2 regions of the Microbispora sp. NBRC 16548 genome follow, and region 1 is predicted to be linked to the other one. Evidence: predicted binding sites of a transcription regulator. Region 1 holds the regulator's gene; the other holds the start of a gene.

Region 1 (5,876 bases):
CGCTCGACCGCTACGCACTCCTCGTGGAGCGGATCGGCGCCTACTCCGAGCTGATCGACCTGCTCTGGGAGGTCCAGGGCGAGCTGGCCACCTCCCACGCGTACGCGCGGCCGAGCGGTGCCGGCCGCGATCCCCGGCGCCGCCAGGGCCTGCTCGGCGCCGACCTCGCCCGGGACGGGAACGGGGTGTGGCGGATCGGCCGCATCCTGCCCGGGGAGTCCTCCGACCACGAGGCCCGCTCGCCGCTGCTCGCGCCCGGCGTCGCCGTCCGGGAGGGCGATGCGATCGTCGCCGTGAGCGGGCGCCCGGTCGATCCGGTCCGCGGGCCGCTGGCACTGCTGTCCGGTACGGCGGGGCGGCCTGTGGAGCTGACCGTCCAGCCCGGTTCCGGCGGCGAGACCCGCCGGGTCGTCGTCACGCCCGTCGCGGACGAGACGCGGCTGCGGTACCACGACTGGGTGGTGGGACGGCGGGCGTTCGTGCGGGAGGCGTCGGACGGGCGGCTCGGCTACCTGCACGTGCCCGACATGATGTCCAGCGGGTGGGCGCAGTTCCACCGGGATCTGCGTGCCGAGATGGACTTCGACGGGCTCATCGTGGACATCCGGGACAACGGCGGCGGGCATGTCTCCGAGCTGGTGCTGGAGAAGCTGCAGCGGCGGGTGACCGGGTGGTCGCTGGCCCGGGGGTACGAGCCGGCGCGATACCCGGAGGACTCCCCCCGCGGGCCGATCGTGGCGGTCACCGACGAGTTCGCCGGGTCGGACGGGGACATCGTCAGTGCCGGGATCAAGAACCGCGGCATCGGACCGCTCGTGGGCACGAGGACCTGGGGTGGCGTGATCGGCATCGACTCGCGCTACTCGCTCGTGGACGGGACCGTCGTCACGCAGCCGCGGTACTCGTTCTGGCTCGAAGGCGAGGGGTGGGGCGTCGAGAACCACGGCGTCGACCCGGACGTCGAGGTCGTCGTGACGCCGCAGGACCTGGTCGCCGGGCGGGATCCGCAGCTGGCGCGGGCGGTGGAGCTGGCCCTGGCGGCGCTGCAGGAGAGGCATCCGGCCACCCCGCCGGAGTTGCCGCCGCTGCGGTGATCCCGGTGCCGAAGCTCGTCGGCATCGTGCCGTGACGGGACGTTGACGATCGGCTGGCCTTCCGGACAAAATTACGCCCGAGCCACAAACTAGTCATATCGATGTAGGCGTGCGGTCAGGGCATGCCGCGACCACCACCGCTCCGGCGGTGGTCTGGGGTGCGCGCCTGACCGTATGGCTCGGCGTCGGCGTGCGCCCCGCGTGGGAGGCACGTCTTGTACAGACGAATTCTCGGCGGGCTGGCGACGGCCGCCGCGATGGCGGCGACCGTTCTCGTCGTCACCGGGTCGCCGGCGAACGCCGCCGGCACGGGCACCGGCTACCTGCACACCAGCGGGAACAAGATCGTCGACAGCACCGGCGCCACGGTCCGGCTGACCGGCATCAACTGGTTCGGCATGGAGACCGACAACAAGACCTTCCACGGGTTGTGGGCGAACAACCCGTGGAAGAGCCAGCTCGACCTCATGGCGAGCCTCGGCTACAACACCATCCGGGTGCCGTTCTCGGACGACGCCCTGAAGCCGGGCGCGCAGGCGACGAGCGTCAACACCTACTCCAACCCCGACCTGATCGGCCTGTCCCCGCTGCAGATCCTCGACAAGGTCGTGGACTACGCGGGCCAGAAGGGCATGCGGATCATCCTCGACCGGCACCGGCCGACCAGCGCGGGCCAGACTGCGCTGTGGTACACCTCGGGCGTCCCCGAGTCCACCTGGATCAGCGACTGGAAGTCGCTGGCCCAGCACTACGCCGGCAACACCACCGTCATCGGGGCCGACCTGCACAACGAGCCGCACGCCGACGGCACCAACCCGAACGCGACCGGCTCCTGCTGGGGCTGCGGCGACGAGTCGCGCGACTGGCGCCTGGCGGCCGAGCGCGCGGGCAACGCCATCCTGTCCGTGCAGCCCAACTGGCTGATCTTCGTGGAGGGCGTGAGCTGCCCGAGCGGCGGCCTGTCCAACGTCTGGGACAACGACACCAGCAACGACGAGGACTGCGGCTGGTGGGGCGGCAACCTCACCAAGGCGGGCCAGTACCCGGTGCGGCTGAACGTGGCCAACCGGCTCGTCTACTCGCCCCACGAGTACGCCACGTCGGTCTACCACCAGGCGTGGTTCGACGACCCGTCGTACCCGGCGAACATGCCGGCCATCTGGGACAAGTACTTCGGCTACCTGTACAAGCAGAACATCGCGCCGATCATGGTGGGCGAGTTCGGCACCACGCTCGCCAGCAACATCGACAAGATCTGGCTCCAGGAGCTCATGAAGTACATGGGCAGCGGGGTGAACGGCATGTCGTTCACCTACTGGTCGTGGAACCCCAACTCGGGTGACACGGGCGGCATCCTGAAGGACGACTGGGCGACGGTCGACCAGGCCAAGCAGAGCATCATCTCGCCCTACCTGATCCCGCCGACCGGTGGCGGCAACCCGACGCCGCCGGTGTCGCCCTCGGCCTCGCCGAGCGTGTCGCCGTCGGCCTCTCCGTCGGCCTCTCCGTCGGCTTCTCCGTCGGCTTCTCCGTCGGCCTCGCCGTCGGCGTCCCCGTCGGTGTCTCCGTCCGCGTCTCCCTCGTCGCCGGGCGGGAAGACCTGCACGGCCACGTACAAGGTCGTCAACCAGTACTCCGGCGGCTTCCAGGGTGAGGTCACGGTCAAGGCGGGTTCCTCGGCCATCTCGGCCTGGACCGTGAAGTGGGCCTTCCCGAACGGCCAGAGCATCAGCCAGCTCTGGAACGGCACGCTCAGCGCGAGCGGGTCGAACGTCACGGTGACGAACCTGTCCTACAACGGCGCGCTGGGTGCCGGGGCCTCGACCACCTTCGGCTTCAACGGCAGCTGGTCGGGCACCAACGGCGTTCCTTCGCCGGTGAGCTGCACCGCCTCCTGACGGCGGACCGAACACGGCACAGCACAAGCCCGGCGCTCTCGTGAGCGCCGGGCTTGTCCCTGTGCGGCGTCCGGAACCGGCGAGCCGCTGCTGCTACAGCTTGCGCAGGACGGCCGTGACCTTGCCGAGCACGGTGGCCTCGTCACCGGGGATCGGCTCGTAGTTGGGGTTGTGCGGCACCAGCCACACGTGCCCGTCCTTGCGCTTGAACGTCTTCACGGTGGCCTCGCCGTCGATCATGGCGGCCACGATGTCGCCGTTGTCGGCGACCGGCTGCTGCCGCACCACGACCCAGTCGCCGTCGGCGATGGCGGCCTCGATCATCGAGTCGCCGGAGACCTGGAGCAGGAACAGCGTGCCCTCGCCCACGAGCTGCTTGGGCAGCGCGAACACGTCCTCGATGCTCTGCTCGGCGAGGATGGGACCACCGGCCGCGATGCGGCCGACCAGCGGCACGTAGGCTGCGGTGGGCCGGTTGAATCCGGCCTCCTCCTCGGAGGTGGCGTCCGGGTCCACCCACAGCACCGGCTCGCCCGGCAGCCGGACCTCCAGGGCCCGGGGCCGATGCGGATCACGCCGGAGGTAGCCCTTACGCTGGAGCGCCGTGAGCTGGTGCGACACGCTGGAGGTGCTGGTCAGCTGGACCGCTTCCCCGATCTCCCGCATGGAGGGCGGATAGCCGCGCTGCTGGACCGAGTCGCGGATCACCTCGAGGATCTTCCGCTGCCTGGGGGTGAGGCCAAGCGAGTCGCGCCTGCGAACCGCGAGGTCGCTGACGCCATCCGCTTGCTCACTTCGGTCACTCACGATGCCACCTCTCAATCCGTGTTCCTCATGTCGCACAGAGCGACCGTACCGCGATTCAAGATCACCGTCAAACAATTGTTCGATATCCAGCGAAATCGCCGATCTCGCCGTCCGTCTCATCGTACGGGAGTTCGATCGATCCCGTGTTCGATTTACCCGATCTTCTCTGGCTGTAGTACGCCCAGGTCAGAAGCCGTACGGAAATCAGCAGGGAAAGGCGCGTAAAGGGCCTATTCCGCGACGGGCGGGGCTGTCGATGCGGCCGTGACTGGAGGCGCGACACGCGCGCCGAGCAGGCACTTCCTCACTCGGGGCCGGTTCGACTTGCGTTCAAGGTCGGGCGCTCCTACGGTTGGACCACAACATCTAGTAGTCACATCGGTGTAAGTTCACCACACCTTGTGTTCCGGGATGTGCGTTCTGGGAGGCGATGAAGTGCACTGTCCGTTCTGTCGCCACCCGGACACCCGGGTCGTGGACAGCCGTGCGGCCGAGGACGGGGCGGCGATCCGCCGCCGGCGCACCTGCCCCGAGTGCGGGCGCAGGTTCACCACGCAGGAGACCGTACTGCTGATGGTGAGCAAGCGCAGCGGGGTCACCGAGCCGTTCTCCCGGGAGAAGGTCATCGCCGGCGTGCGGCGGGCCTGCCAGGGACGCCCGGTCGGCGAGGACTCCCTCGCCCAGCTCGGGCAGCGCGTCGAGGAGAGCATCCGGGGCACCGGCGCGGCCGAGATCGCCTCGCACGAGGTGGGCCTGGCCATCCTGGGCCCGCTCCGCGACCTCGACGAGGTGGCCTACCTGCGCTTCGCGTCGGTCTACCGCAGCTTCGAGACGCTGGCGGACTTCGAGGCGGAGATCGAGCGGCTCCGCGCGGCCCACAGCACGGTGGGCGAGGAGTAGGCGCCTTCCGGGGGACCGGGACGAGGCGGGCGGCGGCGCGCGACGGCGCGGCGCGACGATGTGGTTATAACGAGCGTGGTCGGAGAAGGGGCTCCATCGGGCCCTGGGAGGGGGAAGTCATGACGGAGACCGTGAGCGGCACCGTGTCGGGTGCGGGGGGCCGGCCGGGCAAGCGCCCGCGCAAGGGCCTGAAGATGAAGCGCATCTTCACCACCCCCGGTGTCCACCCGTACGACGAGGTCCGCTGGGAGCGGCGCGACGTCGTGATGACGAACTGGCGGGACGGCTCGGTCAACTTCGAGCAGCACGGCGTGGAGTTCCCCGACTTCTGGTCGGTCAACGCGGCCAACATCGTCACCACCAAGTACTTCCGGGGGGCGGTGGGCACCCCGCAGCGCGAGTCGAGCCTCAAGCAGCTCGTCGACCGGGTCGTGGGCGTCTACACCAGGACCGGCGTCGAGAACGGCTACTTCGCCTCCGAGGAGGACGCGGAGATCTTCGACCACGAGCTCAAGCACGCGCTGATCCACCAGACCTTCAGCTTCAACTCCCCGGTGTGGTTCAACGTCGGCACCCGCTCGCCCCAGCAGGTGAGCGCCTGCTTCATCCTGGCCGTGGACGACACGATGGAGTCGATCCTCGACTGGTACAAGGAAGAGGGCGTGATCTTCAAGGGCGGCTCGGGCTCGGGGGTCAACCTCTCCCGCATCCGATCGTCCAAGGAGCTGCTGTCCAGCGGTGGCACGGCCAGCGGCCCGGTCTCCTTCATGCGCGGCGCCGACGCCTCCGCCGGCACCATCAAGTCGGGCGGCGCCACCCGCAGGGCGGCCAAGATGGTCGTCCTCGACGTGGACCACCCCGACATCGAGGAGTTCATCGAGACCAAGGCGCGCGAGGAGGACAAGATCCGCGCGCTGCGCGACGCCGGGTTCGACATGGACCTCGGCGGCAAGGACATCGTGTCCGTCCAGTACCAGAACGCCAACAACTCGGTGCGGGTCTCGGACGAGTTCATGCGGGCCGTCGAGGACGGCGGGCAGTTCGGCCTGCGGGGCCGGCTGACCGGCGAGGTCATCGAGGAGGTCGAGGCGCGGTCGCTGTTCCGCAAGATGGCCAAGGCCGCCTGGGAGTGCGCCGACCCCGGCCTGCAGTACGACGACACGATCAACGACTGGCA
Region 2 (5,876 bases), on a different contig from region 1:
GCGGGCCGCATGGTGGCGTACGGACCGGTCGGCGAGCTGCGCGAGCGGGAGGGCCGCGGGGTGCTGCGGGTCGTGGTCAGGGACGCCGCGCCCGGCTGGGCCGACGGCCTGCCCGGCGAGCTCACCCGCGAGGGCGACCGTGACGTCCTGCTGTGCGAGGAGGGCGACGACCAGGACATCCTGCGTACGGCGATCGGGGCGGGCAGGGTGGAGCACTTCGGCCGCAGGCAGCCGACGCTGGCCGAGATCTTCAGGGAGGCGGTGGCATGAACGGCCTGTGGCTGGTGGCCCAGCGGGAGATCCGCACGCGCGTCAGGACGAAGTCGTACCTGATCAGTCTGGCGGTCAGCGCGGTCCTGGTGGCGGCGCTCGCGTTCCTGCCCAAGGTCCTGGGCGGCGACGACACCTACGACGTCGGCGTCGTGGGCGACGCGCCCCCGCCCGCCGCCCAGCTCGCGTACTCCCGGTGGCCGGACGAGGCGGCCGCCCGGAAGGCCGTGGTCGACGGGGACCTCGACGCGGCCCTCATCAACGGGGACAAGGTCCTCGCGAACGGCGAACTCGACCAGCGGCTGGGGCTGATCCTGGAGAGCGCCCACCGTGACACCCAGATCAAGGCGTCCGGTCTCACGATCACGCCGCTGACGGTGGAGTCGGTCGGCGCGGACGCCCGCTACCAGGGCGTGCGCACCGGCATCGCCACGCTGATCGTGATGGTGCTGTTCTTCCTGCTCATCTACTCCTCGATGTTCGTCGCCATGGGTGTGGTGGAGGAGAAGGGCAGCCGCATCGTGGAGATCCTGCTCACCTCGGTGCGTCCCTGGCAGCTCCTGGGCGGCAAGATCGTCGGGCTGGGCTCGCTGGGGCTGGTCAACCTCGTCGTGGTCATCGCCGCCGGTCTGGCGGCGTCGTTCGCGACCGGCTTCACAGCCGACCTGCCGCCCGGAATGGGGGGAATCGTGGTCAGCGCGGTCGTCTGGTTCGTGCTGGGCTACGCCTTCTTCTCGGCGCTCGCCGCCGCGTTCGGCTCCCTGGTGTCGCGGCAGGAGGAGCTCAACACCGTCCTGACGCCGATGACCATGCTCATGATGTTCACCTACCTGACGGCCTACTTCGCCGCCGTCGAGCCGACGGGCACGGTCGCGCGCGTGCTGTCGTTCGTGCCGCCGTTCTCCTCGATGGTCATGCCCGTGCGTACGGCGGCCGTCGACGTGCCGCTGGGGGAGATCCTCATCGCCGGAGCGCTCATGGTCGTGGCCGTGGTGGCCGTCCTGCTGGGCGCGGCCCGCGTCTATCAGCGGGCGGTGCTCCGCACCGGCGCCCGGGTCAAGCTGGGCGAGGTCGTCCGCTGACGGCCGGGGCGCCGGCGGAGGATCAGGGGCGCCGGGAGAGCGTCCGGCCGATCAGTTCGGCCGCACGGCCGGGGTCGTCGGCGCTCTCCTGGCCGCCCGGCGCCCACAGGAACATCCAGCCTCCCTTGGCGGGCGTCGCGAAGACGATCGTCTGCCTGCCGGTGCCCGGGTGCCAGACGGACAAGACCGGATCGTCCGTGCCGAGCAGTCGCGCGGAGAGACCGTGCTCGGGGAGCCGCGCCGCGAGCGCCTCAAGGCGGGCGAGGCGCTGTCCGCTGTAGTCGCCGGTGCCCGTCACGTGGCCCCTCCAGCGGGGAGATCCAGCTTTGCTACAAGGATCGTCCCAGGTCAGCGCGCTGGCAACCATGGCAGAGTAACGCCCGGGAATGTAACGGCGCGGTTGGGACGCCGTTCGTCCCCGGGTTCGGCGGCGGATCGGGCATGTGATCGAACAGTCGTTCGGCTATATTGGACTGGTCGCCGCCGGGGTGCGCGCCGTCAGGTCGCCGGGGCGCGACAGGCTCCCGGCCCGCCTTCCGGGGCGGGCTGCGGGAAGCTCCGGAAAATGTCGGTGGCACCCCGTAGCTTTTCGGTGACCGAGCAGACGACCACCCTTCAGGGGGCACCCAATGGCAATCAACGACCGCGAGAAGGCCCTTGAGACCGCCCTCGCACAAATCGAGCGGCAGTTCGGCAAGGGCAGCGTCATGCGCCTCGGAGACGACGCGCGTGCCCCGATCGAGGTCATCCCCACCGGTTCTATCGCTCTCGACGTGGCCCTCGGCATCGGCGGCTATCCTCGCGGCAGGATCGTCGAGGTGTACGGCCCCGAGTCTTCCGGTAAGACGACGGTCGCCCTGCACGCCGTGGCCAACGCCCAGAAGGGCGGCGGCATCGCCGCGTTCATCGACGCCGAGCACGCCCTCGACCCCGAGTACGCCAAGAAGCTGGGCGTCGACGTCGACGCGTTGCTCGTCTCCCAGCCGGACACCGGTGAGCAGGCGCTGGAGATCGCGGACATGCTGATCCGCTCCGGCGCCGTCGACATCATCGTGATCGACTCGGTGGCGGCCCTCGTGCCGAAGGCCGAGATCGAGGGCGAGATGGGCGACAGCCACGTCGGTCTCCAGGCCCGACTCATGTCGCAGGCCCTGCGCAAGATCGCCGGTGCGCTGAACCAGACCCGGACCACCGCCATCTTCATCAACCAGCTCCGCGAGAAGATCGGCGTCATGTTCGGAAGCCCCGAGACCACCACGGGTGGTAAGGCGCTGAAGTTCTACGCGTCGGTGCGGCTGGACGCGCGCAGGATCGAGACGCTCAAGGACGGCACCGAGCCGGTCGGCAACCGGACCCGGGTGAAGGTCGTCAAGAACAAGATGGCCCCGCCCTTCCGCCAGGCCGACTTCGACATCCTTTACGGCATCGGCATCTCCCGCGAGGGCGGGCTGATCGACATGGGCGTCGAGCACGGGTTCGTGCGCAAGGCCGGAGCCTGGTACACGTACGAGGGCGACCAGCTCGGGCAGGGCAAGGAGAACGCCCGCAACTTCCTGAAGAACAACCCCGACATCGCCAACGAGATCGAGAAGAAGATCAAGGAGAAGCTCGGTGTCGGGCCGCGGCTCGACTCGCCGAGCGAGCCCCCCGCCGCTCCGGCGGCGCCGCCCGCCCCCACGTCCGGCCGGGGCAGCAAGGCGGCCAGCGCGCCCAAGCCGGGTGACGTCTGAGCGCAGGCATGAGGCGCGACGAGCCCCCCGGCCCGGACGACGGGATCGGGCCGGGGGACTGGAACTCGGGACCCTGGGGGCCGGCCGAAGAGCTGCCCGGATCGGCTGAGGACGCCTCCGCGACGATCGCCGCCCTGCGTGAGGAGATCCGGCGCGCGGAGATCGGACGTGCGGAGATCGGGCGTGCGGAGGCGGGTCAGGAGGCCGGCCGGGCCGGACGCCGGCGCCAGGGACGTGGCGGCCGGCGAGGAGACCCGGCAGGCCTGAGAGAACAGACAGCTCCGGGAGACTGGGCAGGCCAGGGGGGACAGACAGCTCCGGGAGACTGGGCAGGGCTGGGGGAACAGGCAGCTCCGGGAGATTGGGCGGGCCTGGGAGAACGGGGAGCGCCGAGAGGCCGGGGAAAGCGTAGGAGGTCCGGCGGGTGGCTTCCCGACGGGCCGCAGGAGGGCACCGCGGCGGGCGAGGGCCCGCCGGCCGATCCCGAGGCGGTGGCCAGAGCCATCTGCCTGCGGCTGCTGACGATGGCACCCAAGACCCGGGCCCAGCTCGCGGACGCCCTGCGCAAGCGGGACGTGCCAGAGGAGGCGGCGAACGCCGTGCTGGAGCGGTTCTCCGAGGTCGGGCTCATCGACGACGAGGCGTTCGCCGCCGCGTGGGTGAGTTCCCGGCACACCGGTCGCGGGCTCGCCCGCCGCGCGCTCGCCCAGGAACTGCGGCGGCGCGGCGTGGCCGAGGAGACGGTCAAGGACGCCGTCGGACGGCTCGATCCGGACGAGGAGGCCGAGACCGCACGCAGGCTGGTGGATCGGAAGCTGGCCGCCACCCGCGGGGTGGAGCCGCAGGCGCGCATGCGACGATTGGTCGGCATGCTGGCCCGCAAGGGCTACTCGCCGGGGCTGGCCTTCCGCGTGGTCCGAGAGGCGATCGAGGCCGAGGGCAGCCCGTCAGATGGGCTTCCGGATACCTTCGAGTGAGCCATAGCACCACGCAAAAGTCACTTGACAGGGCATCTTTGCTTGCTCGTTACCTCTCTGACGCTTAATCTCGACCGCAGTGAGGAGTTACTCCGCGCAGCGCGGATTGCCATAACGGTGTACCACGACGGACGAGAGACATTGACCGGCCTTCGGGCCATATGGGTCGCCCCTCGGGGCGCCTGGGCATTGCGACGATATTTGTCCTGGTGACGCCACCGGGCGCTGCCGTGCTGCGCGTGTGACCCCTGCCAAGAGTTGTCGTGAGGGGTGAGCGCGCATGGACACGATCGTGATCGTTCTTGCGGTTGCGGTAGTGCTGCTGGCTCTCGTGATGATCGCCGCCCTCGTCATAGTCATGCGCCGCACCGGAGCCGTCGCACCGCCCGGCCCCTCGCCCGAGCAGCTTGCCGAGGTGAAGGCCGAGGTCAACGAGGAACTCGAACGGGCCAGACGCGAGGCTGAGGAGATCCGCACGAAGGCGGAGCGTGACGCGGGGGAGATCCTCAAGAAGTCGGAGACACTCGCCGAGAGCGCAGCGCTGATGCGCAAGGAGGTCGAGGAGGAGGCGCGAATCCTCAAGACGGAGCTCAAGGAGCTGCGCTCCGACCTCGAACGCCGCGAGAACCGGCTGGCCGAGCGCGAGCAGCGGCTCGACGAGGAGGCGCGCAGGCAGACCGAGCGGGCCCGCAAGCTGGCCGAGACCGAGACCGAGCTGGCCGACCGCCGCGAGGAGCTGGAGCGGGTGGCCGAGCGGCGGCAGGAGATCCTGGAGCGGGTCGCCGGACTGACTGCCGAACAGGCCAAGACGGAGCTGGTCAAGGAGATCGAGAACCAGGCCAAGCGCGAGGCCGCGCTGATCGTCCGGGAGATCGAGAGCGAGGCCCGGAAGGAGGGCGAGAAGCGCGCCTGCAAGATCGTGACGCTGGCCGTGCAGCGGGTCGCCACCGAGCAGACGGCCGAGTCGGTGGTGAGCGTCCTCCACCTGCCCGGCGACGAGATGAAGGGCCGGATCATCGGCCGCGAGGGTCGCAACATCAGGGCTTTCGAGTCCACCACCGGGGTCAATCTGATCATCGACGACACGCCGGAGGCGGTGCTGCTGTCGTGTTTCGACCCGGTCCGTCGGGAGACGGCCAGGCTGACGCTGGAGAAGCTCGTGCTCGACGGCCGGATCCACCCCCAGCGCATCGAGGAGGCGTACGAGCGCAGCAAGGCCGAGGTGCGGGACCTGTGCGTGCGGGCGGGAGAGGACGCGCTGGTCGAGCTGGGCATCACCGAGATGCACCCCGAGCTGGTCACGTTGCTGGGCCAGCTCCGCTATCGCACCTCCTACGGCCAGAACGTGCTCAAGCACCTGGTCGAGTCGGCGCACATCGCCGGGATCATGGCCTCCGAGCTGCGGCTCGACCGTGACCTCGTCAAGCGCTGTGCGCTTCTGCACGACATCGGCAAGGCGCTCACCCACGAGGTCGAGGGCAGCCACGCGATGATCGGCGCGGAGATCGCCCGGCGGTACGGCGAGCACGAGGACGTCGTCCACGCCATCGAGGCGCACCACAACGAGGTGGAGGTCAGGACCGTCGAGGCGGTCCTCACCCAGGCCGCGGACGCGATCAGCGGCAGCCGCCCCGGCGCCCGGCGCGAGTCCCTGGAGGCGTACGTCAAGCGGCTGGAGCGCCTGGAGGAGATCGCCCAGTCGTACGACGGCGTGGACAAGGTCTTCGCCATGCAGGCGGGCCGGGAGATCCGGGTGATGGTCCGGCCGGAGAACGTGGACGACATCCAGGCCCAGGTCATCGCCAGGGACGTCGCCA

The links. The regulator LexA, encoded in region 1, represses DNA repair genes until DNA is damaged. The targets are predictions, from matches to a motif close to TCGAACANNTGTTCGA.
Region 2: the regulator LexA is predicted to act here: its motif matches at 1,800-1,815, upstream of recA (recombinase RecA).

What each region holds. Positions count from the first base shown of each region.
Region 1 is NZ_BSSF01000001.1:116,864-122,739, forward strand. It holds gene QSK36_RS00550 (S41 family peptidase) at 1-1,094, shown strand, start outside; gene QSK36_RS00555 (cellulase family glycosylhydrolase) at 1,310-2,992, shown strand; gene lexA (transcriptional repressor LexA) at 3,086-3,802, opposite strand; gene nrdR (transcriptional regulator NrdR) at 4,235-4,699, shown strand; gene QSK36_RS00570 (vitamin B12-dependent ribonucleotide reductase) at 4,819-5,876, shown strand, end outside.
Region 2 is NZ_BSSF01000005.1:446,105-451,980, reverse strand. It holds gene QSK36_RS16390 (ABC transporter ATP-binding protein) at 1-270, shown strand, start outside; gene QSK36_RS16385 (ABC transporter permease) at 267-1,352, shown strand; gene QSK36_RS16380 (hypothetical protein) at 1,375-1,650, opposite strand; gene recA (recombinase RecA) at 1,982-3,082, shown strand; gene recX (recombination regulator RecX) at 3,454-4,059, shown strand; gene rny (ribonuclease Y) at 4,340-5,876, shown strand, end outside.